DNA from 4 places in the Sphaerotilus microaerophilus genome. Region 1 is predicted to be linked to each of the others. Evidence: predicted binding sites of a transcription regulator. Region 1 holds the regulator's gene; each other region holds the start of a gene.

Region 1 (7,245 bases):
TTTAGAATCGCCAGATGATCCAAGCCAAAAACGAGTTGCTGGGCGCGCTGGGTGACGCGCTGGCCGAGCTGGTGCCGGGCACGACCCTCCAGGCGGTGTTCGAGAGCCCCAAGCAGGCGGCGCATGGCGACCTCGCCTGCACCGCGGCGATGCAGCTCGCCCGCCCGCTGAAGAAGAACCCGCGCGAGCTGGCGCAGGCGCTGGTCGAGGCGCTCGGGCGCCGCGAGGCGGTGCAGCGCTGGGTCGATGCGATGGAGATCGCCGGCCCGGGCTTCATCAACTTCCGCCTCAAGCCGGCGGCCAAGCAGGCCGTCGTGGCCGAGGTGCTGGCCGGTGCCGAGCGTTTCGGCCGCCAGGCCGCCAACGGCCGCAAGCTGATGGTGGAGTTCGTCTCCGCCAACCCCACCGGCCCGTTGCATGTGGGTCACGCCCGTCAAGGGGCGCTGGGCGACAGCCTGTGCCATCTGTTCGAGACGCAGGGCTTCGAGGTCCTGCGCGAGTTCTATTACAACGACGCCGGCGTGCAGATCGCCACGCTGGCCAACTCGACCCAGTGCCGCCTCCGGGGCCTCAAGCCCGGTGATGCCGACTGGCCGGAGACCGCCTACAACGGCGACTACATCGCCGACATCGCGGCCGACTTCCTGGCGAAGAAGACCGTCAAGTCCGACGACCGCGAGTTCACCGCCAGCGGCGACCCGGACGACCTCGACGGCATCCGCCAGTTCGCGGTGGCCTACCTGCGCCACGAGCAGGACCTGGACCTGCAGGCCTTCGGCGTGCAGTTCGACAGCTACTACCTCGAGTCCAGCCTGTACACCTCCGGGCGGGTCGAGCAGACGGTGCAGCGGCTGGTCGACGCGGGCAAGACCTACGAGAACGAAGGCGCGCTGTGGCTGAAGTCGACCGACTACGGCGACGACAAGGACCGCGTGATGCGCAAGTCCGACGGCAGCTTCACCTACTTCGTGCCGGACGTGGCGTACCACATCGCCAAGTGGGAGCGTGGCTATGGCAAGGTCATCAACTGCCAGGGTACCGACCACCACGGCACCATCGCCCGCGTGCGCGCCGGCCTCCAGGCAGCCAATGTCGGCATCCCGTCCGGCTACCCGGACTACGTGCTCAACACGATGGTGCGGGTGGTGCGCGACGGCGCCGAGGTCAAGATCAGCAAGCGCGCTGGCAGCTACGTGACGCTGCGCGACCTGATCGAGTGGACCAGCCGCGACGCGGTGCGCTTCTTCCTCATCAGCCGCAAGGCCGACACCGAGTTCACCTTCGACGTCGACCTGGCCCTGAAGCAGAACGACGAGAACCCGGTCTTCTACGTGCAGTACGCCCACGCGCGCATCTGCTCGGTGCTGGACACCTACGCGGGCGAACGTGGCGGTGACCTCTCCACGCTCGGCGGGGCCGACCTGGCGCCGCTGGTGGCGCCCACCGAGCTGGCGCTGATGCTGCGGCTGGCCGACTACCCGGCGATGCTGGCCGACGCGGCCCGCGACCTGGCGCCGCACGACGTGGCCTTCTATCTGCGCGACCTGGCGGCGTCCTTCCACAGCTACTACGCGGCCGAGCGCTTCCTGGTCGACGACGCGGCGCTGATGCGTGCGCGCATGGCCCTGCTGGCGGCCACCGCCCAGGTGCTGCGCAACGCGCTGGCGTTGCTCGGCGTGGGCGCACCGCGCAAGATGTGAGCGCCGAGCGGACGTTCCCGACCCCATTTCCCAGGTAATCAGGAGTGACCTCGATGGTGGCAACCCCCAATCGCAGGCAGCGCGGCGGTTTCGCGCTGGGCTTGATCGTGGGCCTGCTGGTCGGGCTGGCCCTGGCGCTCGGCGTGGCCCTGTACGTCACCAAGGTGCCGGTGCCCTTCGTCGACAAGGTGCCGCAGCGCACCGCGGAGCAGGACGCCGCCGAGGCTGAGAAGAATCGCCACTGGGATCCCAACGCGCCGCTGGCCAGCAAGGGCGCCCCGCCGCGCCCGGCGCCAGGTGAGCCGGGGGCGTCCAGCCCCCCGCCGGTCGGGGCGACGGTCGGTTCGGTGCCGGGCGCGCCGGTGCCTGTGCTGGCGCCGCCGCCCGTCGTCGCGCCGGCGGCTTCGGCCCCGCGCCCGGTCCCTCCGGCCAGCGGCGCCTCGGGCGTGTCGGCCAAGCCGGGGGCCGAACCGTTGGTGTACTTCGTGCAAGTGGCCGCCTTCACGCGGGCCGAGGAGGCCGAGCAGCTGCGTGCCAAGCTGGCCCTCAGTGGCCTGATGGCGCGCGTCACCGAGCGGGAGCAGTCCGGGCGCATCATGTACCGCGTCCGCCTGGGCCCCTACGACGTGCGCGAAGATGCGGATCGCGTGAAGACGCAGGCCGTGGACGTGGGCTATTCGGAAGCGACGCTGGTGCGCGTGAATCGCTGAAACCGTTGAACCTGCCGGTCGGCTTTGAGTCACATGCCGGCGGCATTCAGCCAAGCTTCAGCCAAGTCAAGGATCAAAGGACAGACATGGATCGACGTGATTTCATCGGGCAGGCCGGCGCGGTCGCCCTGCTGGGCAGTGTGGGCACCCTGAGCGGGGCGGCCCGGGCGCAGGCCAGCTTCCAGGAGGGCAAGCACTACGTGCGTCTGGCGCAGCCGGTGTCGGTGTCCGCGCCTGCCGGCAAGGTCGAGGTGCTGGAGTTCTTCTCCTACGGCTGCCCGCACTGCAGCGCCTTCGAGCCGGTGCTGGAAGCCTGGGTCAAGAAGCTGCCCGCCGACGTGGCCTTCCGCCGCGTGCCGGTGAACTTCCTCGCCAGTGCCGAAGTGCTGCAGCGCATGTACTTCTCGCTGGAGGCGCTGGGCCAGGTGGAGGCGCTGCAGCGCAAGGTTTTTGCGGAGGTGCAGGCGCTGCGTGGGCGCGTCGGCGGTGCGGAGGTCGCCGCGGACCTCGTCGCCAAGCACGGTGTCGACCGCGCCAAGTTCCTGGAGCTCTATGGCTCCTTTGGTGTGCAGACCAAGGTCGTGCAGGCCAAGCAACTGGTCGAGCGCTACAAGATCGACGGCGTGCCCGCCCTGGGCATCCATGGCCGCTTCTACACCTCGCCCTCGCTGGCCGGTGGCGACAATGTGCCCGAGACCGAGAGCCAGGCCCGTGCGCTGGCCCTCACCGACCAGCTCATCGCGCGGGTGCGCAAGGGCTGACGGCGGCTCGGACAGAGGCGATGAAGTCTCTGGCGGATGGACGCGACACCCTATCCTTTTCGGGTGTCGCGGAGCTAGAATCAAAAGCAAAATCCATGCCCCAAAGAGTCCGCCTTGCCGACCCATCACACGCCTCTGGGTGATTTCCGCCGCACGAGCCGCCACGACGGCGGTCTGCGGTATGCGGTTCTGGCGCTGCTGCTGGTCACGGCGGCGGCCCAGGCCGAGCGCGGTGACCGTACCCAGCCGCTGCAGTTCGACGCCGGCCAGGTGCGCATCGACGGCAAGCGCCGGGTGCAGCTGCTCAGCGGTGGCGTCGAGGTCAACCAGGGCACGATGCAGATCAAGGCTGCCCAGGTCGAGTTGCGCGAGACGCCGCAGGGCCAGGTGGCCGTCGCCGAGGGTTCGGCCGCGGCGCCGCTGGTGCAGTTCCGCCAGAAGCGCGACGGCGTGGACGAGTGGATCGAGGGCCAGGCGCAGCGCGTCGAGTACGACGCCGGTGCGCAGGTGGTGCGCCTGCTGCAGCGCGCCCAGGTCCGCCTGCTGCGCGCCGGCGTACTGGCCGACCAGGTGAATGGCGAGCTCATCGTCTACGACAACGCCCGCGATGTCTTCGAGGTGCAGGGCGGAGGCACAGGCGGTAGCGGCCGCGTGCGCGGCACCGTGACGCCGCGTGCAAGCGAGGGCGGCCGTTGACGGCGGCACTGCCGGCGGCCGGTGCAGCCGCATTGCCTGCCGGGGCCGGCGCCATCAGCGCGCCCAGCGGGGCCACCCGACTGGAGGCCGAGGGCCTGCAGAAGCGCTACGGCGCGCGGCTGGTGGTCAAGGACGTGCACCTGGCGGTGCACAGCGGCGAGGTGGTCGGCCTGCTCGGGCCCAACGGCGCGGGCAAGACCACGAGCTTCTACATGCTGGTCGGGCTGGTGCGTGCCGATGCCGGGCAGATCCGCATCGACGGCCTGCCGGTGGAGCGCCTGCCGATCCACCAGCGTGCCCGCATGGGCCTGTCCTACCTGCCGCAGGAGGCGTCGATCTTCCGCCGCCTGACGGTGGAGGAGAACATCCGCGCCGTGCTGGAGCTCCAGCTCGACGAGCGTGGCCGGCCCTACCCCGCCGCGCGCATCGAGCAGCTGCTCGATGCCCTGCTGGCCGACCTGTCGATCGAGCGGCTGCGCAACAGCCCGGCGCCGGCGCTGTCGGGCGGCGAGCGCCGCCGCGTCGAGATCGCCCGGGCGCTGGCCACCCAGCCGCGCTTCATCCTGCTCGACGAGCCCTTTGCCGGCGTCGACCCGATCGCGGTGATCGAGATTCAGCGCATCATCGGCTTCCTGAAGGCGCGCGGCATCGGCGTGCTGATCACCGACCACAACGTGCGCGAGACGCTGGGCATCTGCGACCGCGCCTACATCATCAGCGAGGGCCGCGTGCTGGCCGAGGGCACGCCCACCGACATCGTCGACAACCCCGATGTGCGCAAGGTCTACCTGGGCGAGCACTTCCGCATGTGAACGTGCAGCGCTGTTCCCAGACCCCACTGAATCCGTGAAGACGAGGACCCCTTCGTGAAACCCTCCCTGCAGGTCCGCCTGTCACAGCACCTGGCGCTGACCCCGCAACTGCAGCAGTCGATCCGGCTGCTGCAGCTCTCCACGCTGGAGCTGCACCAGGAAGTCGAGCAGATGCTCGAACAGAACCCCTTCCTGGAGGTCGACGACGACGGCAGCGCCACGGGCGACAGCAGCGCCGCAGGGGCGACGCCGGCCGAGGTGGCGGCGCCGTCCGCGCCGGCCGAAGGAGCCGCCGACACGCCCTGGGACGGCGGCAGCGACACGCTCGGCAGCGAGGCCGCCAGCCCGGCCGACGGCGATGCCCCGGGCATGGAGCCGCTGGACTTCAACGGTGGCGACCGTGAAGACTGGGAGAACGGCACCGAGCGCGAGGACTTCGACGGCCGGGCCGAAGCCCCCGCCAGCCGCAATGCCGCCCCCGACGACGAGGACAGCGACTGGACCGAGCGCAACACCGTGGCCCCCAGCCTGCCCGACCACCTGCGCGAACAGCTGCTGGGCATGCGCCTGGCGCCCGAGGACATGCTGCTGGTCGAGACGCTGATCGACTCGCTCAACGAGGACGGCTACCTGGCCGACGCGCTCGAAGAAGTGGCCGAGCGTCTGGCGCTGATCCTGGAGCTGGGCAACCCGGCCGACCCTGCGGCCGATCCCCAGGCGGCGGCCGAGGCAGCCCTGACGCTGCGCGAGGACCTGCTCGACCGCCTGCGCTGCGCGCTGGGCTGGCTGCAGAACCTGGAGCCGGCGGGTGTGGGCGCACGCGACCTCTGCGAGTGCCTGCAGCTGCAGCTGCGTGACCTGCCCGATTCCGAGGCGCGCGACGCCGCCCTGGCGATCTGTCGCGGCCAGCTCGAAGCGCTGGCCAAGCGGGACCTCAAGCGCCTGATGGCCATCACCGGCGCCAGTGAAGACACCGTGCGCGAGGCGCAGGCGCTGATCGTTGCGCTGGAGCCCAAGCCGGGGCGGCGCTTCACCCGCGCCGAGGCCAACATCGTCGTGCCCGACGTGATCGTGCAGAAGTCCGGCCGCGGCTGGAAGGTGGTGCTCAACCCGGACGTGATGCCCAAGCTGCGCATCAATGACCTCTACGCCCAGGTGCTGCGCCAGCACCGCAGCCAGCGCACCGGCGACGAGGGTGGCGCCAACCTGTCGGCCCGGCTTCAGGAGGCGCGCTGGTTCGTCAAGAACATCCTGCAGCGCTTCGACACCATCCAGCGCGTCTCGCAGGCCATCGTCGAACGGCAGAAGGGCTTCTTCACCCACGGCGAGATCGCGATGAAGCCGCTGGTGCTGCGCGAGATCGCCGACGAGCTGGGCCTGCACGAGTCCACCATCTCGCGGGTGACGACGGCCAAGTACATGAACACGCCCTTCGGCACCTTCGAGCTGAAGTACTTCTTCGGCTCCTCGCTGAACACCGAGGCCGGTGGCAACGCCAGCTCCACGGCGGTGCGTGCGCTGATCAAGCAGTTCGTCAGCGCCGAGGACGCCAAGAAGCCGCTGTCGGACAGCCAGCTCAGCCAGATGCTGGAGGAACAGGGCATCCAGGTGGCGCGGCGCACGGTGGCCAAGTACCGCGAGGCGCTCAAGATCGCGCCCGCGAACCTGCGCAAGGCGATCTGAACCTCTCGACGGGTCGGCAGCCGCCGGCCCGTGCAGATGCCACACCGCGCCCGACGCAGGCATCGCCCGGATACGGATTGCTTCAAATTTGCGTGTTTGCCTCAATGGCGCGGCACGCCACCTGCATGGAACCATGGCTTTCGGGAGCACAACAAGCCATGGAACCTTCTGCCCAGAACCGCCTGCGCATCGCCCAGCGCATCCACGACCTGCTGCTGCACGAGCTCGGCGAGGCCGTCGACGTGGGGCTGCTGCTCGGCCCGCCCGAGTACGCCCGGGCGGTGCTGAGCCTGTGCCGCTCCTGCGGCAGCACCGAGCTGGTGCAACTGGGGAACGATTTCGTGCACGCAACCGATGCCGAGGCGCGTGTCCAGCGGCAGGCCGGGCAGGCCCGATCGGCGCCCGAGTGGCGCGTCCCCACCGCGGGCGAGCTGCCCATCGGTCGCACGCCAGCCCCGCCAGCGGGCTTCTGACCCGCGTTTGACCTGCTCTTGACCTGTGCCGGCAGACCGGCGGCGGGCCGGCTGCGCCGATCAGTCGGCGTCCACGGGCGGCAGTTCGCCGAGCAGGCCGATCAGCTCGTCGAGCGTGGTGTAGAAACGTTCGATGAAATCGCGCCCGATGTGCGTCTCGATCGCCTCGTAGACCGCCTCGATCTGCGGCGCCAGCGTGGCGGCCAGCACGCGGGCGCGTTCGGTCAGGCTCACCCGCACACGGCGCTGGTCATGCGCCAGGCGCTCGCGCGTGACCAGCCCCAGGTCGTCCATGCGCGCCAGCACCCCCGCCAGGCTGGGGCTGGAGATGCGGCAGACCTCGCCGATCTGGCGCGGCTCCAGCGGCCCGCGCTCCAGCAGCGCGCGCACGATGCGCCACTGCTGCTCGG
Region 2 (7,245 bases), 1.8 Mb from region 1:
GATCGGCCCGCGAAAACCCTGCCGCACCAGCGCCGGCAGCCAGCCGCTGTGGTCCAGGTGCGCGTGGCTGAGGATCACCGCGTCGACCTCGTGCGAGGGCACCGTCAGCGGTGCCCAGTTGCGTTCGCGCAGCGCCTTCCAGCCCTGGAACATGCCGCAATCCAGCAGCACGCGCGTGCCGTTGCTCTGCACCAGGTGTCGGGAACCGGTGACGCAATCGGCCGCGCCGAGGAACTCGATTTGCATCGCAATGCCTTTCTGCCGGTCCGGTCGTCGCTGCACGAACGTGCGAACCGTCACGCTCAAGCATGCCAGTGCCGCGCCGCATCGGCGTGGGCCGGGCCGTCGGTCATGACCTCGGTCAACTTGGCGTAAAGCGCAGACGCTGGGCCAAAAGCGAATCCGGGTGGATCGAGGCGAGGCCGTCGTTCCTGTCGTTGCGCAAGGGAGACGGCGTCGACTGAGAACGAAGCCATGTGCAGTTTGGGGTAAACGTTTGCTGGCGTTACATGTGGTGACGTGTCATGCTAGCAAGCTACAAAATGTGATCAATTTCTCAAATTCACACGCCTACGCCGCCCCGGAGACAGTTCCGCCATGGTCCCGATGCCCGAAGTCAGTGACACCCTTCCTCCCGCTCCCGGAGAGCCCGTGCGGTTGCGGCCGGCGCGCATCCGGGACTGGTCCCGGATGCTGTCGCTGGCGCAGCGCCACCTGCCCGAGTTGGACGAGGCGACGCTGGGGCGCTGGCTGCGCGATGAGCGCCACAGCCTCGTTGTGGCCATCACCTCCCAGGGCTTGGTCGGCCTGGCGCGGCTGGCGGTGCTGCCGGCTCGGCAGGTCAGCCAGCTGGAGTGCCTGCTGGTCCATGACGCTGCGCGTGGCCAGGGCGTGGGCACGGCGCTGCTGAACTACTGCGACGAGGTGGCCTGCGCCTGTGGTGCTCCGCGGATGGAGGCCCATGTCCCGGCCAACGACCCGGTGCTGCGGGCCTTCTGTGCCCATCACGGCTTCATCGAGGCGCGCAGGCCGGCTGCGGCCGGTGGCGCGGTGTCGGTGGGGCACCTGGGCGTGAGCCGAAGGGTGCCTGCCCGCCTGGGGCCGATGTGGGATCTGCGCCGCCTGCACGCCCCGCGCGTGCCGCCGGCGGCGCTGGAGCGTGCCGCGACACGCATGCTGTTCGACGCCTGGCTAGGCCGCAGTCTGCGGCAGCGGCCCGATGCCTCCCCGGCAGCGGGCCAGCCCTGGCGCCTGTTCAGCCCTGTCGCGAGCGGGTCGGCGGGCGCGTGAGCGCACCGCCGGCCGGACGTGCCGGGCGCTGCTGACCCCCTGCCGAATCGCGGCCGCCGTGGCCCGATGCAGCGTGGGCCGGCCGCCCGGCAGAGCCCGGCTTGGCGCCGGCCGGCGAACCGGCCGGGCGTCCAGTTGGTGCCTGGCCTGCTGGTGCACGGGCGCCCGACGGCGCTGCCGCGCGCGGGCGATCCCCCTGGCCCTGCCCACCTGGGCGACCCTGGCCCCCTGACGAACGGCCCGGCCCCGAGCCGCCACGGCCTGCGCCCGGGTGGTGGCTGCCACCGCCGCCGCCGTCGCGCCGGCCGCCACGCGGGCTGGGCGAACCATTGAGCGTGCGCCGGCCCAGCTGGATCGGCTCGGGCTTCTCGCTCGGGTCCGGCTCGTAGCCGCGCACCACCTCGCGCGGGATGCTGCGCTTGATCAGCTTCTCGATGTCGGCCAGGAAGCCTTCCTCGTCCACGCACACCAGCGACAGCGCCTCGCCCTGCGCGCCGGCCCGGCCGGTGCGGCCGATTCGGTGCACGTAGTCCTCCGGCACGTTGGGCAGCTCGAAGTTGATCACGTGCGGCAACTGGTCGATATCGATGCCGCGCGCCGCGATGTCGGTGGCCACCAGCACGGCCAGGTCACCGGTCTTGAACTCGGCCAGCGCCTTGGTGCGCGCGCCCTGGCTCTTGTTGCCGTGGATCGCCATCGCGGTGATGCCGGCCTTGTTCAGGTACTCGCACAGGCGGTTGGCCCCGTGCTTCATGCGCGTGAACACCAGCACCTGGTGCCAGTCCTGGCTCTGGATCAGGTGCGCCAGCAGCTCCTTCTTGCGCTCGCGGCCCACCGGGATCACCTTCTGCGCGATCGTCTCGGCGGTGGTGTTGCGCCGCGCGACCTCGATCACCTGCGGCTTGTTCAGCAGCCGGTCGGCCAGGGTCTTGATCTCGTCGCTGAAGGTGGCCGAGAACAGCAGGCTCTGCTTCTTCGCCGGCACGATGGCCAGCACCTTCTTGATGTCGTGGATGAAGCCCATGTCCAGCATGCGGTCGGCCTCGTCGAGCACGAACACCTCCACATGGCTCAGGTCCAGCGTGCCTTGCTGGTGGTGGTCCAACAACCGGCCGGGTGTGGCCACCAGGATGTCCACGCCGCGGCGCAGCTTGTCGATCTGCGGGCCCATGCCCACGCCGCCGAACATCACCATGCTGGCGAGCTTCAGGTACTTGCCGTAGGTGCGCACGCTCTCTTCCACCTGCGCGGCGAGCTCACGGGTGGGCGTCAGGATCAGGGCCCGGATGGGCAGGCGGCCGCGCGCATCGCGCTGCGCCGGCGTGGCACTCAGGCGGTGCAGCATCGGCAGGGTGAAACCGGCCGTCTTGCCGGTGCCGGTCTGTGCGCCGGCCAGTAGGTCGCCACCGGCCAGCACGGCGGGGATCGCCTGCTGCTGGATGGGCGTGGGAATCTCGTAGCCTTCCTCGTGCACGGCACGAAGAATCGGCTGGGCCAGGCCCAGGTCATCAAAAGTCATGGATGGGGTGTTTCCCGCAGCGTGCGGGACGTCTTCAGCTCGCAGCCACTCATTGCGAGGGCGCCAGTCGGAACAGCTGAAGCGGTAGCGAAGGGGGTCGGATTGACTGCGCCACCCGGACTGGTGCGGTCAGCGCGGGCGGATTGTAGCGGCCCGCTCCCGCCATGCCGTCGTGGCGACCGAGGTACCCCTTCCACAGGCGGCAGATTGCCGGATTCGGCGCCTGATCTAACTGTCATGGCCCGGGCGGGTCACCCTGGATGATGGAAGACACTGAGGGTGTGCGGGCCTGAGCGGGTAGAGGTCGGTCAATATTTTGATGGCACTCGACCGCGATCGCTAACTTGACCCGCTGCCGACCACTCGTACCCAGGATTGCCTGCGGGCGCTGCTGAGTTCCTTGCGGAGCCCGGGCGCCCGACAGCCCACATTAAAGAGAGCCGCCAGGCTTTGTCCCGGCAGGCCGTTGGTCGGCGGCACCTGCGCGGGCCCGCACGCTTGTGATTGTTGTTCAAGCTGCAGGAGCCCGGCAATGGATCTGACCCCGATGCACAAACGCGTGATCGCGCTGGACGTACACCAGGCCAAGATCACCGCCTGTGCGGTGGTCGAGCATGACGATGGCCGAGTGGAGGTCACCAAGCGCGACTTCGGAGCCTTCAGACGCGACCGCCGTGCCTTGGCGCAATGGTCGCTGGAGATTCGGCCCGAGGTGGTGGTGATGGAGAGCACGGGGGTGTACTGGAAGAGCCCGTTTGCGGCGCTGGAGGCGGTGGGCATCATCGCGTGGGTGGTCAACGCGCGCCATGTCAAAGCTGTGCCCGGGCGCAAGACCGACATGGCCGATGCGCAGTGGCTGGCCACGCTGGCGCGTGCGGGCCTGTTGCGCGCCTCGTTCATTCCACCGGTGGACTTGCGCCAGCTTCGTCTGGTGGCGCGTCAGCGGCAGAAGCTCGTGGGCATGTGCAGCGCCGAGAAGAACCGGCTGCACAAGGTGCTGGTAGATGCGGGCATGCGCATCAACGTGGTGGTCAGCGACATCCACGGTGCCAGTGCACGCGCCATGGTCAAGGCGCTCATTGCGGGCCAAGCCATGTACGAGGTGCTGGATCAAAAGGGGCGCCTTCGGGCCAGCCGGGACGAGTTGTTCGAGGCCCTGAGCACCGAGCAGTTCAGCGCCGCGCACCGCTTCGTGGCCCAGGAGATCATGCAGCACATCGAGCACATCGAGACCCGCATCGCCCGCATGGACCAATACCTGCTGGACGGACTGCGCGCCTGGCAGCCGCAGCTCAAGCTGCTGCAGACCTTGCCGGGTATCGACATCCAGGGCGCGGCGATGCTGCTGGTGGAGATCGGCGCGGACATGGACGTCTTCGGCAGTGCCGAGCGGCTGGCCAGCTGGGTGGGCATCTGCCCGGGCAACAACGAGAGCGCGGGCAAGCGCAAGACCGGGCGCATCCGCAAGGGCAACGCCTGGGTCAGAAGGCTGCTGTGCGAGTTCGCCCAGGCTGCAGCGCGTACCCGCTGCGCGCTCAAGGCCAAGTTCGACGCGCTGGCCATTCGCAAGGGACACAAGAAGTCCATCGTGGCGCTGGCCCACAAGATGCTGCGTACCGTCTACGCCATGTTGGCCAACGGCACCCACTACCAAGACAAGGAGGTCGACTACGAGGCCCTGAACGTCCAGCGCAACGCCCCGCGCTGGCTCAAAATGCTGCGCAAGCACGGCTTCATCGCCACCCCCACCGCCACCTGAGACTCGCTTGCCTGCTGACCTTGCGGCCCCGACCAGCCTCAGGTCAGGCAGCCACACGTCCGCGCTTGGGTGTCTTCCACATTAAGGCTCTATGGTCTTATGGGGTCATCTTATGGGGTCAGGTCTTGCTTTTTGCTAACAAACGCCAAGTCGCTGCGTCTCAGGCGGTGTCCAGCAAACAGCGGGGCAGGCAGGTGCTATTGCTTCCGAAGAATGACAAAAGACAAGACCTGACCCCATTTATGCATTGCTTCCGAAGAATGACAAAAGACAAGACCTGACCCCATTTATGCATTGCTTCCGAAGAATGACAAAAGACAAGACCTGACCCCATTTATGCATTTTTTTGCTGATGAATACTGGATCTCTGTGCCTCAGGCGGTGTACAGCACACAGAGGGGGCAGGCAGGTGGTTTGGATTCCAGGAGTTAGACAAAAGACAAGACCTGACCCCATTGACATTGGTGCCATTGACAATCAGGACTGCACCTCAACCGTGCAGAGCCACGCCGATGCACCGATCCGGGAGGTTGATCGCGCACCGATATGAGGCTCAACGAGGGTTTTTCCCGCTGTCGGTGCCTCCTGCTCATTGGTGGGGCGCTTGTGCACCACTTGTGGAATGAAGTTTGCTAACACGGTGCGCGCTGCCCGAACCTGGTGTTTCCGCAGCCTTGATCCGCCGCTTCGCCCCACAACCTCCCAGGCCTGCTGCTTCCACCCATGGACTCCTCCTTCCAGCACGGCGCCAATGCGCTGTTCATCCTGCTTGGCGCCATCATGGTGTTGGCCATGCATGCCGGATTCGCCTTCCTCGAGCTCGGCACGGTGCGCAAGAAGAACCAGGTCAATGCCCTGGTCAAGATCTTGGTGGACTTCGCCGTCTCCACCATCGCCTATTTCTTCGTCGGCTACGCGGTGGCCTATGGCACCAGCTTCTTCACCGGCGCCGAGACGCTGGCGGCCAAGAATGGCTACGAGCTGGTCAAGTTCTTCTTCCTGCTGACCTTCGCGGCGGCGATTCCCGCCATCGTCTCCGGGGGCATTGCCGAGCGCGCCCGCTTCGGCCCGCAGCTGCTGGCCACGGCGGTGATCGTTGGTCTCGTCTACCCGTTGTCCGAGGGCGTGGCGTGGAACCAGCGCTTCGGCCTGCAGGCCTGGCTGAAGTCGGCCTTTGGCGCTGAGTTCCATGACTTTGCCGGCAGCGTCGTCGTGCACGCCGTGGGCGGCTGGATCGCCCTGGCGGCCGTCCTGCTGCTCGGCGCGCGCGCCGGCCGCTACCGCAAGGACGGCCTGATGAGCGCGCACCCGCCGTCCAGCATCCCCTTCCTCGCGCTGGGTGCCTGGATCCTGGCGGTGGGCTGGTTCGGCTTCAACGTCATGAGCGCACAGACGCTGGACAAGATCTCCGGCCTCGTCGCCGTCAACTCGCTGATGGCCATGGTCGGCGGCACCCTGGTGGCCGCGCTGATGGGCCGCAATGACCCCGGCTTCGCCTACAACGGCCCGCTCGCCGGCCTGGTGGCGGTCTGTGCGGGGTCGGACCTGATGCACCCGGCGGGCGCCCTGGTGACCGGCGGTGCAGCCGGTGCGATCTTCGTCAGCCTGTTCACCCTGACGCAAAACCGCTGGAAGATCGACGACGTGCTCGGGGTCTGGCCCCTGCACGGCCTGTGCGGTGCCTGGGGTGGCATCGCCTGCGGCATTTTCGGCCAGCAGGCGCTGGGTGGCCTCGGCGGCGTCAGCTTCGCCAGCCAGCTCATCGGCACCGCGCTGGCCGTCGGCTGGGCCCTGGCGGGGGGCTTCCTGGTCTATGGCGGCATCAAGGCCTTCGTTGGCCTGCGCCTGAGCCAGGAAGAGGAGTACGAGGGCGCCGACCTCTCCATCCACAAGATCGGCGCCACGCCCGACCGGGAAGTGAGCTGGTGAGGGGGCCCTCCCAAACGGGCCGATGAGCCCACCACCCGCTGGGCTGCCGAAACACCTGTGGGGTGGATGCCCGGCAGGTGTCCAAGGTGGCTCAACTGCGGCGGGCCAACCGCGCGGCCAGGCTCTCCACCTGCCCCATCGACACCAGGTGCGCATGGATCAGCCCCAGCGCGCCGCTGCGGTGCAGGTCCAGCACGGTGGCGTCGGGCAGATCGCGCAGCTTGGCCTCGTCGACCATGAAGAAGCCCTGGGCCTGCACGGGCGTGCCGTCAGCCAGCTTGCCGTTGATCTCGCCGCCGCGCAGCAGGTCGAGCTCGACCAGGCGGCTGGCGAAGCGGCGGGTGCGGGCCGCTTCGTCCTCGAAGGCGTCGAGGAACTTCAGCAGCTCGGTGAGGAAGGGGCTGGGCTCGCCCTGGCCGTCCATCAGCGGCTGGCCCTCGCGGTCGTTGAAGCCGGGCCAGGCGCTGTCGACGGCGAGGCTGAAGCGCTCCCCGTCGGTGCGCACGTAGGCGAAGGGGTAGCGGCGCAGGAACGCGGGCAGGAAGCGCGCATCCCAGCGGCCGCTGGGCGTCACGGTGAGGTTCTCGCGCTCGCGCAGGCCCAGCAGCACCACCGGCGAGACCTCCGGCTTGCCGTCGGCCTGGGTGCCCACAGGGACGAAGGCGATCGGGAACTCGCGTGCCGCGGCGGCAAACTCGGAGCCGGTGACGAAGACGGCGTTCATCTCGGCCGCAATGCGCCAGTCCTG
Region 3 (7,245 bases), 1.6 Mb from region 1:
GCGGCAGCACCGGACGCACCACCCCCTGCCCCGCCACGCTCGAAGGGCTCGAACACGCGCGCCAGCTCGGCCGCGCTCATGCCCGGGCCGGTGTCGCTGATCTCGATGCGCGCCATCTGGCCGCTGTACTGGATGCCGAGGCGCACCTCGCCAGCCGGAGCGCCCCCCACGCCACCCGCGGGCGTGAACTTGACGGCGTTGCCCAGCAGGTTGATGAGGATCTGGCGCAGCCGCCGCTCGTCGGCGCGCACCACCTCAGGCAGGTGGGCGGAGAACTCGTGCCGGAAGCGGATGCCCTTGGCCCGGGCCTGCAACTCGAACAGCCCGGCGATCTCGCTCATGCAATCGGAAAAGCGCATCGGCCGCACATCCAGCTTGAGCTTGCCGCTTTCGATGCGCGCCAGGTCCAGCGTGCCCTCGATGAGCGAGAGCAGGTGGTCGCCGCCGCGACGGATCACGCCCACGGCCTGGCGGCGGTGGGCGGGCATGGCCTCGTCCTCCTCCAGCAGCTGGGCGTAGCCGAGGATGGCGTTGAGCGGCGTGCGCAGCTCGTGGCTGATGGTGGTGATGTAGCGCGTCTTGGCGCCGCTGGCGGCCTCGGCCTGGCTGCGCGCCAGCTCGGCCACGCGGCGGGCCTCCTGCAGCTGGGCGTCGGTGCGGCGGTGGCTCTCGATCTCGGCGCGCAGCACCTCGGCCTGCTCGTTGAGCGCCTGGGTCTGGCGGTTGGCCTCCTCCTGCGCCACCTCGCGGCTCTGGTGCGCCAGCACCAGCCACCAGGCGAAGACGCCGCCCACCAGCAGCAGGGCCGCGCAGGCCTTGACGAAGCCGGCCTGCAGCGCCGGGCCGACCACGCCGAGCAATATGCCCGCCGGCAGGTCCTCGTGCAGGCCGAGCAGGCGCATCTCCTGCTCGAACAGCAGGGTGAACAGCAGCGCCAGCGCCGGCCCCAGCAGCAGCATCAGCATCAGGTAGTGGCCCAGGCCCTTGTCGAGGTAGGGCCAGGCGCGGCGCGGCAGCACGCGCCGCAGCAGCGCGGCCCACTGCACCGCCAGCCGCGCGTCGGGCTTGCACAGGTCGTGGCAGCGCGCGTCCAGCGTGCAGCACAGCGAGCAGATCGGCCCGCCGTAGGCGGGGCACTGCGCCACGTCCTCGCCCTCGTAGTCGCGCTCGCAGACCACGCAGCGCTGCAAGGGGGCGAGCCGGCGGTACGAACCCTCGACGGGGCGCCCCGCCCAGGGCCGACGCACCCCGAGCGCCAGCGCCTCGCGCGCCGCCTCGGCCTGCGGCCCGCGCGCCAGGTACCAGCGCCCGCGCGTGGCCCAGGCGATCAGCGGCGCCGCCACCAGCGCGGCGACCAGCGCGATGGCCGCCGACCAGGCCTGCGCCATCGTCCCGAACAGGCCCAGGTAGGCGGCCACCGACAGCGCCGAGGCGATGCCCATCGCCCCCACGCCCACCGGGTTGATGTCGTACAGGTGGGCGCGCTTGAACTCGATGCCCGGCGGCGACAGGCCCAGCGGCTTGTTGATCACCAGGTCGGCCACCACCGCCATCATCCAGGCGATCGCGATGTTGGAGTACAGCCCCAGCACGCCGCCCATGGCCTGGAAGACGTCCAGCTCCATCAGCACCAGCGCGATGCCGGTGTTGAACACCACCCACACCACCCGCCCGGGGTGGCTGTGCGCCACGCGGGAGAAGAAGTTGCTCCAGGCCAGCGAGCCGGCGTAGGCGTTGGTGACGTTGATCTTGAGCTGCGACACCACCACGAACAGCGCCGTCGCGGCGACCGCCCAGCCGTAGCGCGGGAAGACGTGCTCCCAGGCGGCCAGGTACATCTGGTTGGGGTCCACCGCCCGCTCGGGCGGCACCATCAGCCCCAGCGCCAGGAAGGCCAGCAGCGCACCGCCGAGCATCTTCAGCACGCCGGGGATCACCCAGCCCGGCCCGCCCACCAGCGTGCCCAGCCACCAGCGCCAGCGGCTGCGCCGGTCCGGCCCGGGCTCGGGCATGAAGCGCAGGTAGTCGGCCTGCTCGCCCATCTGCGTGATCAGCGCGATGCCCACCGTCATCGCCGCGCCAAAGGCCTTCCAGTCGAACCGGGTCAACCCGGGCTGGCCGCCGTACTGGGCCAGCTCGCCCAGCAGCCCGGGGTTCTTCTGGAACACCACGACGTAGGGCAGCAGCAGCATGGCCAGCCACAGCGGCTGGGTCCAGACCTGCAGCCGGCTGATCACCGTGACGCCGTGCGTGACCATCGGGATGACCACCAGCGCGCACGCCAGGTAGCCCCAGGCCGGCGGGATGTCGAAGGCCAGCTCCAGCGCGTAGGCCATCACCGCGGCTTCGAGGGCGAAGAAGATGAAGGTGAAGCTCGCGTAGATCAGCGAGGTGATGGTCGAGCCGATGTAGCCGAAGCCCGCACCGCGCGTCAGCAGGTCCATGTCCAGCCCGTGGCGGGCCGCGTAGACGCTGATCGGCAGGCCGGCCAGGGCGATCACCAGCCCGGTGGCGAGGATGGCCCAGGCCGCGTTGACGAAGCCGAACTGCAGCAGCAGCGTCGCCCCCACCGCCTCCAGCACCAGGAAGGAGGAGGCCCCAAACGCCGTGTTGGCCACCCGCCAGGCGCTCCAGCGGCGGTGCGCGCGCGCGGCGAAGCGCAGCGCGTCGTCCTCCATCGTCTCGCTGGCCACCCAGCGGTTGTAGTCGCGGCGCACCTTCACGACGCGCTGGCGCACCGATGCGGTGCCCGCGTCATGGATCGGAATGGTGCGTGATTCGGGTGCCTGGTGCATCGCGCCGGGCCGCACGCACGATGCGCGCCAACCGGCCAGGTCCGGCAGGGTCTGGCACTGTTCCTGCACACCCGCTGGCCCATGGAACTCACTCCCCGAGGTCAGCCGCAGGCTGCTCGGGCTGACCAACATGCGTCGAGCGTAGCGAGATGGAACTGACTCCCCGAGAAAAGGACAAGCTGCTGATCTTCACCGCTGCGCTGCTGGCCGAACGCCGGCGCGCCCGCGGGCTGAAGCTCAACTACCCCGAGGCGGTGGCGCTGATCAGCGCCGCGATCATGGAGGGCGCCCGCGACGGCCGCAGCGTGGCCGAGCTGATGGGCGAGGGCCAGCACGTGCTGACGCGCGCCGACGTGATGGAGGGCGTGGCCGAGATGATCCCGGAGATCCAGGTGGAGGCCAACTTCCCCGACGGCACCAAGCTGGTGACCGTGCACCAACCCATCGCCTGAGCCGCTGCGCGGCTCATCGACACAAGGCCAGCCCATGTCTCTCACCCAGTCCCTGCCTGCCGGCGCGGTGCCCGGCGAACTGCTCGTTGACGACGGCGAGCACACCCTCAACCCCGGGCGCCGCACGCTCGCCCTGGTGGTCGAGAACAGCGGCGACCGGCCGATCCAGGTCGGCTCGCATTACCACTTCGCCGAAACGAACGGCGCGCTGCGCTTCGATCGCGCCGCCGCGCAGGGCATGCGCCTGAACATCGCCAGCGGCACTGCGGTGCGCTTCGAGCCCGGCCAGCAGCGCACTGTCGAGCTGGTCGACTACGCCGGGGACCGTGCGGTCTACGGCTTCCGCGGCCTCGTTCAAGGAAAGCTCTGACATGGCAAGAATCGGAAAGCGGGCGTATGCGGAGATGTTCGGCCCCACCGTCGGCGACCGGGTGCGCCTGGCGGACACGGCGCTGGTCATCGAGGTCGAGCAGGACCTGACGCTGCGCGCGGGTGGCTATGGGGAAGAAGTCAAGTTCGGCGGTGGCAAGACCATCCGGGACGGCATGGGCCAGGGCCAGCGGCCCAACGGCCCGGGCGCGGGCGACGCGGTGGATTGCGTCATCACCAACGCGCTGATCGTCGACCACTGGGGCATCGTCAAGGCCGACATCGGCCTGCGCGGCTCGCGCATCGCCGCCATCGGCAAGGCCGGCAACCCGGACGTGATGCCGGGCGTGGACATCGTCATCGGCCCGGGCACCGAGGTCATCGCCGCCGAGGGGATGATCGTCACCGCCGGGGGCATCGACACACACATCCACTTCATCTGCCCACAGCAGATCGAGGAGGCGCTGATGTCGGGCGTCACCACGATGATCGGCGGTGGCACCGGCCCGGCCACGGGCACCTTCGCCACCACCTGCACGCCGGGGCCGGAGAACCTGGCGCGCATGCTGCAGGCGGCCGAGGCCTTCCCGATGAATCTGGGCTTCTTCGGCAAGGGCAACGCCAGCCGGCCCGAGGCGCTGCAGCAGCAGGTGGAGGCCGGCGCGATCGGCCTGAAGCTGCACGAGGACTGGGGCACCACGCCCGCGGCGATCGACTGCTGCCTGAGCGTGGCCGAGACCACCGACGTGCAGGTGGCCATCCACAGCGACACGCTCAACGAGAGCGGCTTCGTCGAGGACACCATCGCCGCCTTCAAGGGCCGCACGATCCACAGCTTCCACACCGAGGGCGCTGGCGGCGGCCACGCGCCGGACATCATGAAGGTGGTGGGCGAGGCCAACGTGCTGCCCTCCTCCACCAACCCGACGCGCCCGTACACCGTCAACACGCTGGACGAGCACCTCGACATGCTGATGGTGTGCCATCACCTGGACGCCGGCATCGCCGAGGACCTGGCCTTTGCCGAGAGCCGCATCCGCCGCGAGACCATCGCGGCCGAGGACATCCTGCATGACCTGGGCGCGATCAGCATGTTTTCGTCGGACTCGCAGGCGATGGGCCGCGTTGGCGAGGTGCTGATCCGCTGCTGGCAGACGGCGCACAAGATGAAGCTGCAGCGCGGCGGCCTGCCGGGTGACGGCGCGCGCCACGACAACGCGCGCGTCAAGCGCTACGTCGCCAAGCTGGCGATCAACCCGGCGCTGTCGCACGGCATCGCGCACGAGGTCGGCTCGATCGAGGTGGGCAAGTGGGCCGACCTGGTGTTCTGGAAGCCGGCCTTCTTCGGCGTCAAGCCGGCGCTGGTGATGAAGGGCGGCTTCATCGCCGCCGCCGCGATGGGCGACGCCAACGCCAGCATCCCGACGCCCCAACCAGTGCACTACCGGCCGATGTTCGGCAGCTACGGCCGGGCGCTGCCGCGCGGCTCGCTCACGTTCGTCAGCCAGGCGGCGCAGGCCGCCGGCCTGCCCGAGCGGCTCGGCCTGCAGCGCCCCGTCGTGGCGGTGCGCGGCTGCCGCAGCGTCAGGAAGGCCGACATGGTCCACAACGCCTACACGCCGGTGATGGACATCGACGCGCAGACCTACGAGGTGCGTGCCGACGGCCAGCTGCTCACCTGCGAGCCGGCCAGCGTGCTGCCGATGGCGCAGCGCTACTTCCTGTTCTGACCCGCATGCTCACCGTCCACAAGCTGATCCCGCAGGGCCGCGGCCTCGCGCGGGTGCTGCTGCAGCGCGCACCCAGCGTCGAGCTGGACTGGGACCTGCGGCAGAAGAGCCGCTTCGAGGCCATCGATTCCAGCGGCCGGCGCCTGGGCGTGTTCCTGCCGCGCGGCAGCCAGGTGCGCGGCGGCGATGTGCTGGTGGCCGAGGATGGCTCGTTGGTTCTGGTGCGCGCCGCCCCGCAGCCGGTGCTGGTGGTGCGCGCCTGCGTCGAGCACGGCACGCCCTTCGACCTGCTGCGCGCCGCCTACCACCTGGGCAACCGCCACGTGCCTCTGGAACTGCAACCCGACCACCTGAAACTGGAGCCTGACCACGTGCTGGCCGAGATGCTGCGCAGCCAGCACCTGGTTGTCAGCGAAGCAGCCGAGGCCTTCGAGCCGGAGGGCGGCGCCTACGGTGGCGGGCATGGGCACACGCACGGCCGTGACCATGACCATGGACATGGCCACGCGCATCCTCCTCACGCCCACGGGCATTGACCGCCGATGACGCCAACGACCTCGCTGAGCGCCGCCTCGCTGATCCGCCTGCTCTGGCTGGCCTCGCCCGCGTTGCCGGTGGGCAGCTTCAGCTACTCCGAGGGGCTGGAGGCGGCGGTGGACAGCGGCCGTGTCCACGACGAGGCCAGCGCCACCGCCTGGCTGCTGGACCAGCAGGCGCTGGTGCTCGCGCGCGCCGAACTGCCCCTGCTGGCCGCCGCTGTGCGGGCCTGGCGGGGCGGCGCAGACGGTGCGGATGGAGCGGATGGAGCGGACAGCGAGGGCATCGAGGCGCTCAACGACTGGGTGGTCCACACCCGCGACGGTGCCGAGGCGCGCCAGCAGACGCTGCAGATGGGCCGCTCGCTGACCGACTGGCTGCGCCAGCGTGAGGCCGACGCCGACCTGCAGCGGCTGGCCGCGCTGCAGCCCGCCCCCACCTGGCCGATTGCTTTTGCCCTGGCGGCCGCACGCAGCGGCGCCCCCCTGCGTGAGGCGCTGATCGCCTTCGGCTTCGGCTGGGCCGAGAACATGGTGCAGGCCGCGGTGAAAACCGTCCCGCTGGGCCAGAGCGCCGGCCAGCGGCTGCTCGGCCAGCTCGCCGACGCCCTGCCCGGCTGGGTGGAACAGGCCTTGCTGAACGATCCCGCAAGGCGCCAGAACTTCGCGCCGGTGCTGGCCATCCTGGCCGCGCGGCACGAGGCGCAGTACTCGCGCCTGTTCCGGTCCTGAACCCGCCCGCAGGAGCGCCGCATGGACATCCGCCTCGATGACCTGAGCCACCCCGCCGTGCAGGCCCTGCTGGGCGAGCACCTCGCTGGCATGTTCGAGCTGTCGCCGCCGGAGAGCGTGCACGCGCTCGACCTCGACCGCCTGCGCGCACCGGACATCACCTTCTGGACCGCCTGGGAGGGCAACGCGCTGCTCGGCTGCGGCGCGCTCAAGCAGCTCGATGCCCACCACGGCGAGCTCAAGTCCATGCGCACCGCCCGCCCCCACCTGCGCCGCGGCGTGGGCGCGGCGCTGCTGGCGCACATCCTCGACGCAGCGCGCCAGCGTGGCCTGGACCGGCTGAGCCTGGAAACCGGCAGCGTGCCCGGTTTCGACCCGGCGCGCCGCCTCTACGCCCGCTTCGGCTTTGCCGAGTGCGGCCCCTTTGCCGACTACGCAGAAGACCCCTTCAGCGTCTTCATGACCCGCACCCTCTGAAGCCCTGCGCATGACCTCCGCCCTGCACGCCATCCCCCACCGCACCAAGACGCTCCCGCCGCTGCGCGTGGGCGTGGGCGGCCCCGTCGGTTCCGGCAAGACCACCCTGGTCGAGATGCTCTGCAAGACCATGCGCGAGCGCTGGGACCTGGTC
Region 4 (7,245 bases), 400 kb from region 1:
AAGATCTGGCGCAGGCGCGCGACGTTGCTCAGGTAGAAGGTGTTGCGCGTGTGCTTCTCGGGGATGAGGAGCAGGTTCTTGGCCTCGGGGCAGATCTTCTCGATCGCAGCCATCGCCGCCTGCACGGCCAGCGGCAGCATCGCCGGCGTCAGGTTGTTCCAGCCACCCGGGAACAGGTTGGTGTCCACCGGCGCCAGCTTGAAGCCGGCGTTGCGGATGTCCACCGACGTGTAGAAGGGCGGCGTGTGCTCCATCCACTCCAGCCGGAACCAGCGCTCGATGGCCGGCATGGAGTCGATGATGCGCGCCTCCAGTTCATTGATCGGGCCATTCAGTGCGGTGACGAGGTGGGGGACCATGCTGTCTCGGGCGCCGACCAAGGCGCGCCAGTGGATGAAGCGATGCCGTGAGTGTGCCAAAGGGCGACCCACGCGCGGAGTGATTCAGATGGGGGAGGCCCTCACGGACGCAAGGCCGCATGAGAAAAGGGCCGCACGAGGCGGCCCTTTCGGGGGAAACGGAACCGAAATCGGTCGATCAGCCGTGGTAGGCCGTTTCGCCGTGCGAGGAGATGTCCAGGCCCTCGCGCTCTTCTTCCTCGGTGACCCGCAGGCCGATCACGAGGTCGACGACCTTGAACGAGACCGCAGCGACCACCGCCGACCACACCACGGTAACGCCCACCGCCTTGGCCTGGATCAGGAACTGGTCGAACACGCCGTTGCTGCCCACGGTGGCCGAAACCCAGTCGGTCACCAGGCCCGGGCCGCCCAGCGCCCGGCTGTTGAACACGCCGGTCAGCAGGGCACCGACGATGCCGCCCACGCCGTGCACACCGAACACGTCCAGCGAGTCATCAGCACCCAGCAGGCGCTTGAGGCCGCTCACACCCCACAGGCAGGCGAAACCGGCGACGAAGCCGATCACCAGGCCCCCGACGATGCCGACGTTGCCCGCAGCCGGCGTGATCGCCACCAGGCCAGCCACCGCACCCGAGGCTGCACCCAGCATCGAGGCCTTGCCCTTCAGCAGCGCTTCACCCGCACACCAGGCCAGCACGGCCGCAGCGGTCGCACCGAAGGTGTTCATGAAAGCCAGCGCGGCACTGTTGCCCGCTTCCAGCGCGGAACCCGCGTTGAAGCCGAACCAGCCCACCCACAGCAGCGAGGCACCGACCATGGTCAGCGTCAGCGAGTGCGGCGTGAAGGCTTCACGGCCGTAGCCCACCCGCTTGCCCAGCATGTAGGCACCCACCAGGCCCGCCACGGCGGCGTTGATGTGCACCACGGTGCCGCCGGCGAAGTCCAGCGCGCCCCACTGCCAGATCAGGCCGGCCTTGCCGTTCATCGCGTCGACGACGTCCTTGCCGGTGTACGCGTCCGGGCCCATCCAGTACCACACCATGTGGGCGATCGGCAGGTAGCTGAAGGTGAACCACAGCGTCATGAACAGCAGCACCGCACCGAACTTGATGCGCTCGGCGAAGGCGCCCACGATCAGGCCGCAGGTGATGGCCGCGAAGGTGGCCTGGAAGGCGACGAACACGATTTCCGGGATGACCACGCCCTTCGAGAAGGTGGCCGCCATCGCGAAGGTGCCTGCCGCCGGGTCGAACACGCCCTTCAGGAAGAGCCGGTCGAAGCCGCCAATGAAGGCATTGCCCTCGGTGAACGCCAGGCTGTAGCCGTACACGACCCACAGCACCGTGATCAGCGAGAAGGTGACGAAGACCTGCATCAGCACCGACAGCATGTTCTTGCTGCGCACCAGGCCGCCGTAGAACAGGGCCAGGCCCGGAATGGCCATCAGGATGACCAGCAGGGTGGACACCAGCATCCAGGCGATGTCACCCTTGTTCGGCACGGGGGCCGATGCGGCGGCGGCAGCCGGAGCGGCGGTCGAAGCCGCCTCCGCAGGTGCAGGTGCAGCAGCAGCCGCTGTGGCGGAGGCCGCTGCGGTCGGGGCCGACACCGTCGCGGCGGCATCGGAAGCGGCCTGGGCATGCGACACCCCGGCCAAGCCGAGGAGCGCCACACCCAGCGCCAGACTGGCGAGGAATTTCTTCAACATGGTTGTCTCTCTTGCGGAGGGGTTGCCGGGCTCAGAGGGCGTCCTTGCCGGTCTCGCCGGTTCGGATGCGCAGCACCTGCTCGATCGGGCAGACGAAGATCTTCCCGTCGCCGATCTTTCCGGTGCGCGCGGCAGCTTCGATGGCCTCGATGACGCGATCGACCACCGCGTCATCGACGGCGGCTTCGATCTTCACCTTGGGCAGGAAGTCGACCACGTACTCGGCGCCGCGGTACAGCTCGGTGTGGCCCTTCTGGCGGCCGAAGCCCTTGACCTCGGTGACGGTGATGCCCTGCACGCCGATGTTGCCGAGGGCTTCGCGCACCTCGTCGAGCTTGAAGGGCTTGATGATGGCGGTGACCATTTTCATGGTGGAACTCCGATGCGGATGCTGGGTGCTGGGCGCTCAGAAGGCGTACTTGGCGCCGACGACCAGGCCGGCCTTGCCGAGATCCTTGTCCTTCGGGGCGTAATAGTAGGCCGGCGTGCCAGCGATCTTCTTGGTGTCGGCGCCGACCAATGCGCCACTCAGCGTCAGGCCCTTGACGACTTCCTTGCTGACGGTCAGCGAGTAGTCGGTGTAGGAGTAGTCACCGTTCTTGGCCACCTTCTGGTAACCAAGGTGCGGCGCCACCAACACCGGCCCGACCTCGAAGCTGGCGCTCAGGTCCAGGTAGCCAGAGTTCTTGCTGTCCACGAAGCCGAACAGGTTCGTCAGGCTGTGCGAGTACTTCAGCGTGGCCGGACCGAACGACACCGCGCCGTAGACCTCGGTGGTGTTGGCGCTCGTTGCCAGCTTGTTCTTCGGGTAGACGTAGGTCAGCACGCCCACGTCGTAGCCCAGGTCCTTGACGATCTCGCCCTTGTAGCCACCGTAGACATCCAGCTCGACGTTGGCGTCACCGCCGGCATCCTTGATCCACTTGATCGTGGAGGCCCAGGTGCCCACGTAGAACGGACCCTTGGTGTAGTCGGCCCCCGCCTGCAGCGCCGGCTTCAGGTGGGTCTGGGAGATGCCACGGTAGCGGTAGTCGGACACGGCGCCCGCGTTGAAGGACAGCCCGTCATCGGCGCGGGCGACCAGAGGCGCCATGCCGGCAACAGCGAGAGCGGCCAGGGCGGAAAACTTGGCGACGTGGTTCATGCGGAAACTCCAGGTATTGAGGTCGAAGAGGGCGGTACCGAAGCAGACACTGCAGCTTCCATGCCAAGCACGTCCGTGCGTAACAAGGCGTGGCGCGCCCCCCCTTGGCGCAGCCCGCGCCGACCCGGCACGGGCACGCACCAAGAACGCCGCCCCACGCCGCACCATCCGGGTGCACCACCCTTTGGAGGGAGAGCCGCGGCGTGATCTGGTTCTCAAAATGGGGCCCCGCCCGCCACCTCCTACACCATGTCACTCGCCCTGGTCCACAGCCGCGCCCTGCTCGGGCTGCAAGCACCCGACGTCACCGTCGAAGTGCATCTCGCCAACGGCCTGCCCAGCTTCACGCTGGTCGGGCTGGCCGACACCGAGGTCAAGGAGGCGCGCGAGCGGGTGCGCTCCGCCCTGCAGAGCAGCGGACTGGATTTCCCGCACAACAAGCGCATCACCGTCAACCTGGCACCGGCCGACCTGCCGAAGGAAGGCGCACGCTTCGACCTGCCGATCGCGGTGGGCATCCTCGCGGCCAGCGGCCAGATCCAGGGCGATCTGGAGGGGCTGGAGTTCGCCGGCGAGCTGTCGCTGGCCGGTGACCTGCGCGACGTGCGCGGCGCCCTCGCGATGGCCGTGGCCCTGCAACGTGCTGGCAGCACGCGCACCCTGGTGCTGCCACGCACCAGCGCAATGGAAGCCGCGCGCGTGCCCGGCCTGCAGCTGCGCCTGGCCGACCACCTGCTTGATGTGGTGCAGGCGCTGCAGCCCGCCGAGACCGCCCAGGCGCTGGCCACGCCGCAACCTGCCGCCCCGGATGCCCCCCCGCCCTGGCCGGACTTGCGTGACGTCAAGGGGCAGACCCAGGCCAAGCGGGCGCTGGAGATCGCGGCCACCGGCAACCACAGCGTCCTGTTCGTCGGCCCACCCGGTACCGGCAAGTCGATGCTGGCGCAGCGCCTGGTCGGGCTGCTGCCGCCGCTGCGCGAGGAGGAGGCGCTCGAATCCGCCGCGATCCTCAGCCTGGCCGGGCAGTTCGACCCGCGCGGCTGGGCACGGCGCGTCCTGCGCGCGCCCCACCACACCGCCTCGGCGGTGGCACTGGTGGGTGGGGGTTCGCCGCCCCGGCCGGGCGAGATCTCGTTGGCCCACCACGGTGTGCTCTTCCTCGATGAGCTGCCCGAGTACCCCCGCGCCGCGCTGGAAGCGATGCGTGAGCCGCTCGACAGCGGCCGCATCCGCATCTCGCGCGCGGCCCGCCAGGCCGAGTTCCCGGCCCGCTGCCAGCTGGTCGCGGCGATGAACCCCTGCCCCTGCGGCCACCAGGGCTCGCCGCTGCGCGCCTGCCGCTGCAGCCCGGATGCGGTCACGCGCTACCAGGCCCGCCTCTCCGGGCCGCTGCTGGACCGCATCGACCTGCGCGTCGAGGTGCCCGTGCTCCCCCCGGAGGTGCTCAACGCCGTGGCCGACGGCGAGCCCAGCGCCGTGGTCGCCGAGCGGGTCGCCGCCGCGCGCACCTTGCAGTGGCAGCGCCAGGGCTGCTGGAACGCCGACCTCGAAGGCCCGGCCCTGGACGAGCACGCCCACGCCGCGAAGGCCGCGCTGGACTTCCTCCATGCCGCCGCCCTGCGCCTGGGCTGGTCCGGCCGCAGCGTGCACCGGGTGCTGCGCATCGCACGCAGCGCCGCCGATGCCGCAGGCGCGGCGGACATCGGCGTGGCACACGTCGCAGAGGCCATCCAGCTGCGGCGCGCACTGGCGGCCGCCTGAGCCTGCTCCCGTGGAGCGCCGGGCCGGGGGCGGGCCGACAATGGCAGCCTCGCCGCACCCACCTCCATGCCACCGATGCCGCGCTTCTTCGTCGATCTCCCCCTCGCCGCCACCGATTCCCTGCGGCTCCCCCCCGCTGCAGCCCGGCACGTCCAGGTGCTGCGCCTGCAGCCCGACGAGGGCATCACGCTGTTCGACGGGCGCGGCGGCGAGTGGTCTGCCGAGGTGGTCTCGATGGGCCGACAGCACGTCGACGTCCGGGTGATCGACCACGATCCGGTCGAGCGCGAACTGCCGGTCAACGTGACGCTGGTGGCCGCGATGCCGGCCAACGACCGCTTCGACTGGCTGGTCGAGAAGGCCACCGAGCTCGGCGCCACCGCGATCGAGCCGGTGCAGACCGGGCGCAGCGTCCTGCGCCTGTCGGGCGAGCGGGCCGAGCGCAAGCAAGCGCATTGGCAGGCCGTGGCGATCGCCGCCGCGGAGCAGTGCGGCCGCACCCGGGTGCCCCGCATCGGCCCCATCCGCACACTGACCGCGCTCCTGACAGAGGCGGCCGGGACGGTCAACACCGGTGCGTCCGCCATGGGACGGCTGCTGCTGTCCCTGGCCGAGGCCCGCCCGCTGGCCGAGCGGCTGCACGACGGCGTGGCAGCCCGGATCACCCAGTGGACCCTCTTCAGCGGGCCGGAAGGCGGCTTCACGCCGGAGGAGGAGGCCGCTCTGCGCGGCCAGGGCGCCCTGCCCACGACGCTGGGCCCCCGGGTGCTGCGCGCCGAGACCGCCCCCCTTGCCGTGCTCGCTGCCATCGGAACCCGCCTGTAACCAGCCGCGCGCACCCGCCGGGCTGCGCCGGGGCCAAAAAGCAAAAACCGCACGCATCACCCTCGATTCGCGCGCCCTGCATCTATCTATGCAAAAAACGCATGTAACCCCTCTGTGATCCAGAAAGGGCGGCCCCTACACTGTTTTTTCATGGCATCCCGAAAACGTTCGGTCGCGCTTGCGTCTTCGAGCGTTTCCGAGATGCCTTTTTCAACCTTAGGAGCCTTCGCATGACCGTCAACGCACCGGACTACGTCAAGAATTCCAAACTGATTGCCTGGGTGGCCGAGATGGCCGCACTCACCCAGCCCGCTGCGATCCACTGGTGCGACGGCACGCAGGAAGAGTACGACCGCCTGTGCCAGCAGCTGGTCGACGCCGGCAGCTTCAAGAAGCTGGCCAAGCGCCCGGGCAGCTACCTGGCGGTGACCGACCCGTCCGACGTGGCCCGCGTCGAGGACCGCACCTACATCTGCTCGCAGAAGAAGGAAGACGCCGGCCCGACCAACAACTGGATGGCCCCGGCCGAGATGCGCACGCTGCTGCAAACCGGTGAGAAGGCGCTGTTCAAGGGCTGCATGAAGGGTCGCACGATGTACGTGGTGCCCTTCAGCATGGGCCCGCTGGGCTCGCCGATCGCCCACATCGGCGTGGAGCTGTCCGACTCGGCCTACGTGGCCGTGAACATGAAGCTGATGACCCGCATGGGTCGCGCCGTGATCGACCTGCTGGGCAACGATGGCGACTTCGTGCCCTGCATGCACACCGTGGGTGCCCCGCTGGCCGAGGGCGAGAAGGACACGACCACCTGGCCGTGCAACCCGACCACCAAGTACATCGTCCACTACCCCGAGACCCAGGAGATCTGGTCCTACGGTTCGGGCTACGGCGGCAACGCGCTGCTGGGCAAGAAGTGCTTCGCGCTGCGCATCGCCTCCACGATGGGCCGCCAGCAGGGCTGGCTGGCCGAGCACATGCTGATCCTGGGCGTGACCTCGCCCGCGGGCAAGAAGTACCACGTCGCCGCCGCTTTCCCGTCGGCCTGCGGCAAGACCAACTTCGCGATGCTGATCCCGCCGGCGGCCATGGGTGGCTGGAAGGTCACCACCATCGGTGACGACATCGCCTGGATCAAGCCCGGCAAGGATGGCCGCCTGTACGCGATCAACCCCGAGGCCGGCTACTTCGGCGTCGCCCCGGGCACCAACTTCCTGACCAACCCGAACTGCATGAAGTCGGTCGAGAAGGACACCATCTTCACCAACGTCGCGCTGACCGACGACGGTGACGTGTGGTGGGAAGGCATGGACGGCGACGCGCCGGCCCACGCGATCGACTGGCAGGGCAACGACTGGACCCCGGCCATCGCCAAGGAAAAGGGCACCAAGGCCGCGCACCCGAACTCGCGCTTCACCGTGGGCGCCACCAACAACCCAGCCCTGGAC

The links. Region 1 encodes sigma-54, which starts transcription at its own class of promoters, with help from an activator protein. Its sites were predicted from a motif close to TGGCANGNAANCTGCTTT; they were not measured.
Region 2: the regulator sigma-54 is predicted to act here: its motif matches at 5,187-5,204, upstream of NGK70_RS09540 (ammonium transporter).
Region 3: the regulator sigma-54 is predicted to act here: its motif matches at 2,848-2,865, upstream of ureA (urease subunit gamma).
Region 4: the regulator sigma-54 is predicted to act here: its motif matches at 3,263-3,280, upstream of NGK70_RS25920 (TorF family putative porin).

What each region holds. Positions count from the first base shown of each region.
Region 1 covers NZ_AP025730.1:328,061-335,305, reverse strand. The annotation lists gene argS (arginine--tRNA ligase) at 15-1,700, shown strand; gene NGK70_RS01530 (SPOR domain-containing protein) at 1,754-2,410, shown strand; gene NGK70_RS01525 (thiol:disulfide interchange protein DsbA/DsbL) at 2,497-3,171, shown strand; gene lptA (lipopolysaccharide transport periplasmic protein LptA) at 3,286-3,867, shown strand; gene lptB (LPS export ABC transporter ATP-binding protein) at 3,921-4,679, shown strand; gene NGK70_RS01510 (RNA polymerase factor sigma-54) at 4,734-6,362, shown strand; gene NGK70_RS01505 (hypothetical protein) at 6,521-6,835, shown strand; gene hpaR (homoprotocatechuate degradation operon regulator HpaR) at 6,896-7,245, opposite strand, start outside.
Region 2 covers NZ_AP025730.1:2,169,607-2,176,851, forward strand. The annotation lists gene NGK70_RS09520 (MBL fold metallo-hydrolase RNA specificity domain-containing protein) at 1-246, opposite strand, end outside; gene NGK70_RS09525 (GNAT family N-acetyltransferase) at 598-1,290, shown strand; gene NGK70_RS09530 (DEAD/DEAH box helicase) at 1,256-2,809, opposite strand; gene NGK70_RS09535 (IS110 family RNA-guided transposase) at 3,342-4,568, shown strand; gene NGK70_RS09540 (ammonium transporter) at 5,292-6,497, shown strand; gene NGK70_RS09545 (SapC family protein) at 6,589-7,245, opposite strand, start outside.
Region 3 covers NZ_AP025730.1:4,786,154-4,793,398, forward strand. The annotation lists gene NGK70_RS20420 (hybrid sensor histidine kinase/response regulator) at 1-2,795, opposite strand, end outside; gene ureA (urease subunit gamma) at 2,945-3,247, shown strand; gene NGK70_RS20430 (urease subunit beta) at 3,282-3,617, shown strand; gene ureC (urease subunit alpha) at 3,619-5,346, shown strand; gene ureE (urease accessory protein UreE) at 5,352-5,882, shown strand; gene NGK70_RS20445 (urease accessory protein UreF) at 5,889-6,614, shown strand; gene NGK70_RS20450 (GNAT family N-acetyltransferase) at 6,636-7,091, shown strand; gene ureG (urease accessory protein UreG) at 7,102-7,245, shown strand, end outside.
Region 4 covers NZ_AP025730.1:5,959,562-5,966,806, forward strand. The annotation lists gene gshA (glutamate--cysteine ligase) at 1-359, opposite strand, end outside; gene NGK70_RS25910 (ammonium transporter) at 538-2,067, opposite strand; gene NGK70_RS25915 (P-II family nitrogen regulator) at 2,102-2,440, opposite strand; gene NGK70_RS25920 (TorF family putative porin) at 2,477-3,214, opposite strand; gene NGK70_RS25925 (YifB family Mg chelatase-like AAA ATPase) at 3,464-4,975, shown strand; gene NGK70_RS25930 (16S rRNA (uracil(1498)-N(3))-methyltransferase) at 5,051-5,800, shown strand; gene NGK70_RS25935 (phosphoenolpyruvate carboxykinase (GTP)) at 6,031-7,245, shown strand, end outside.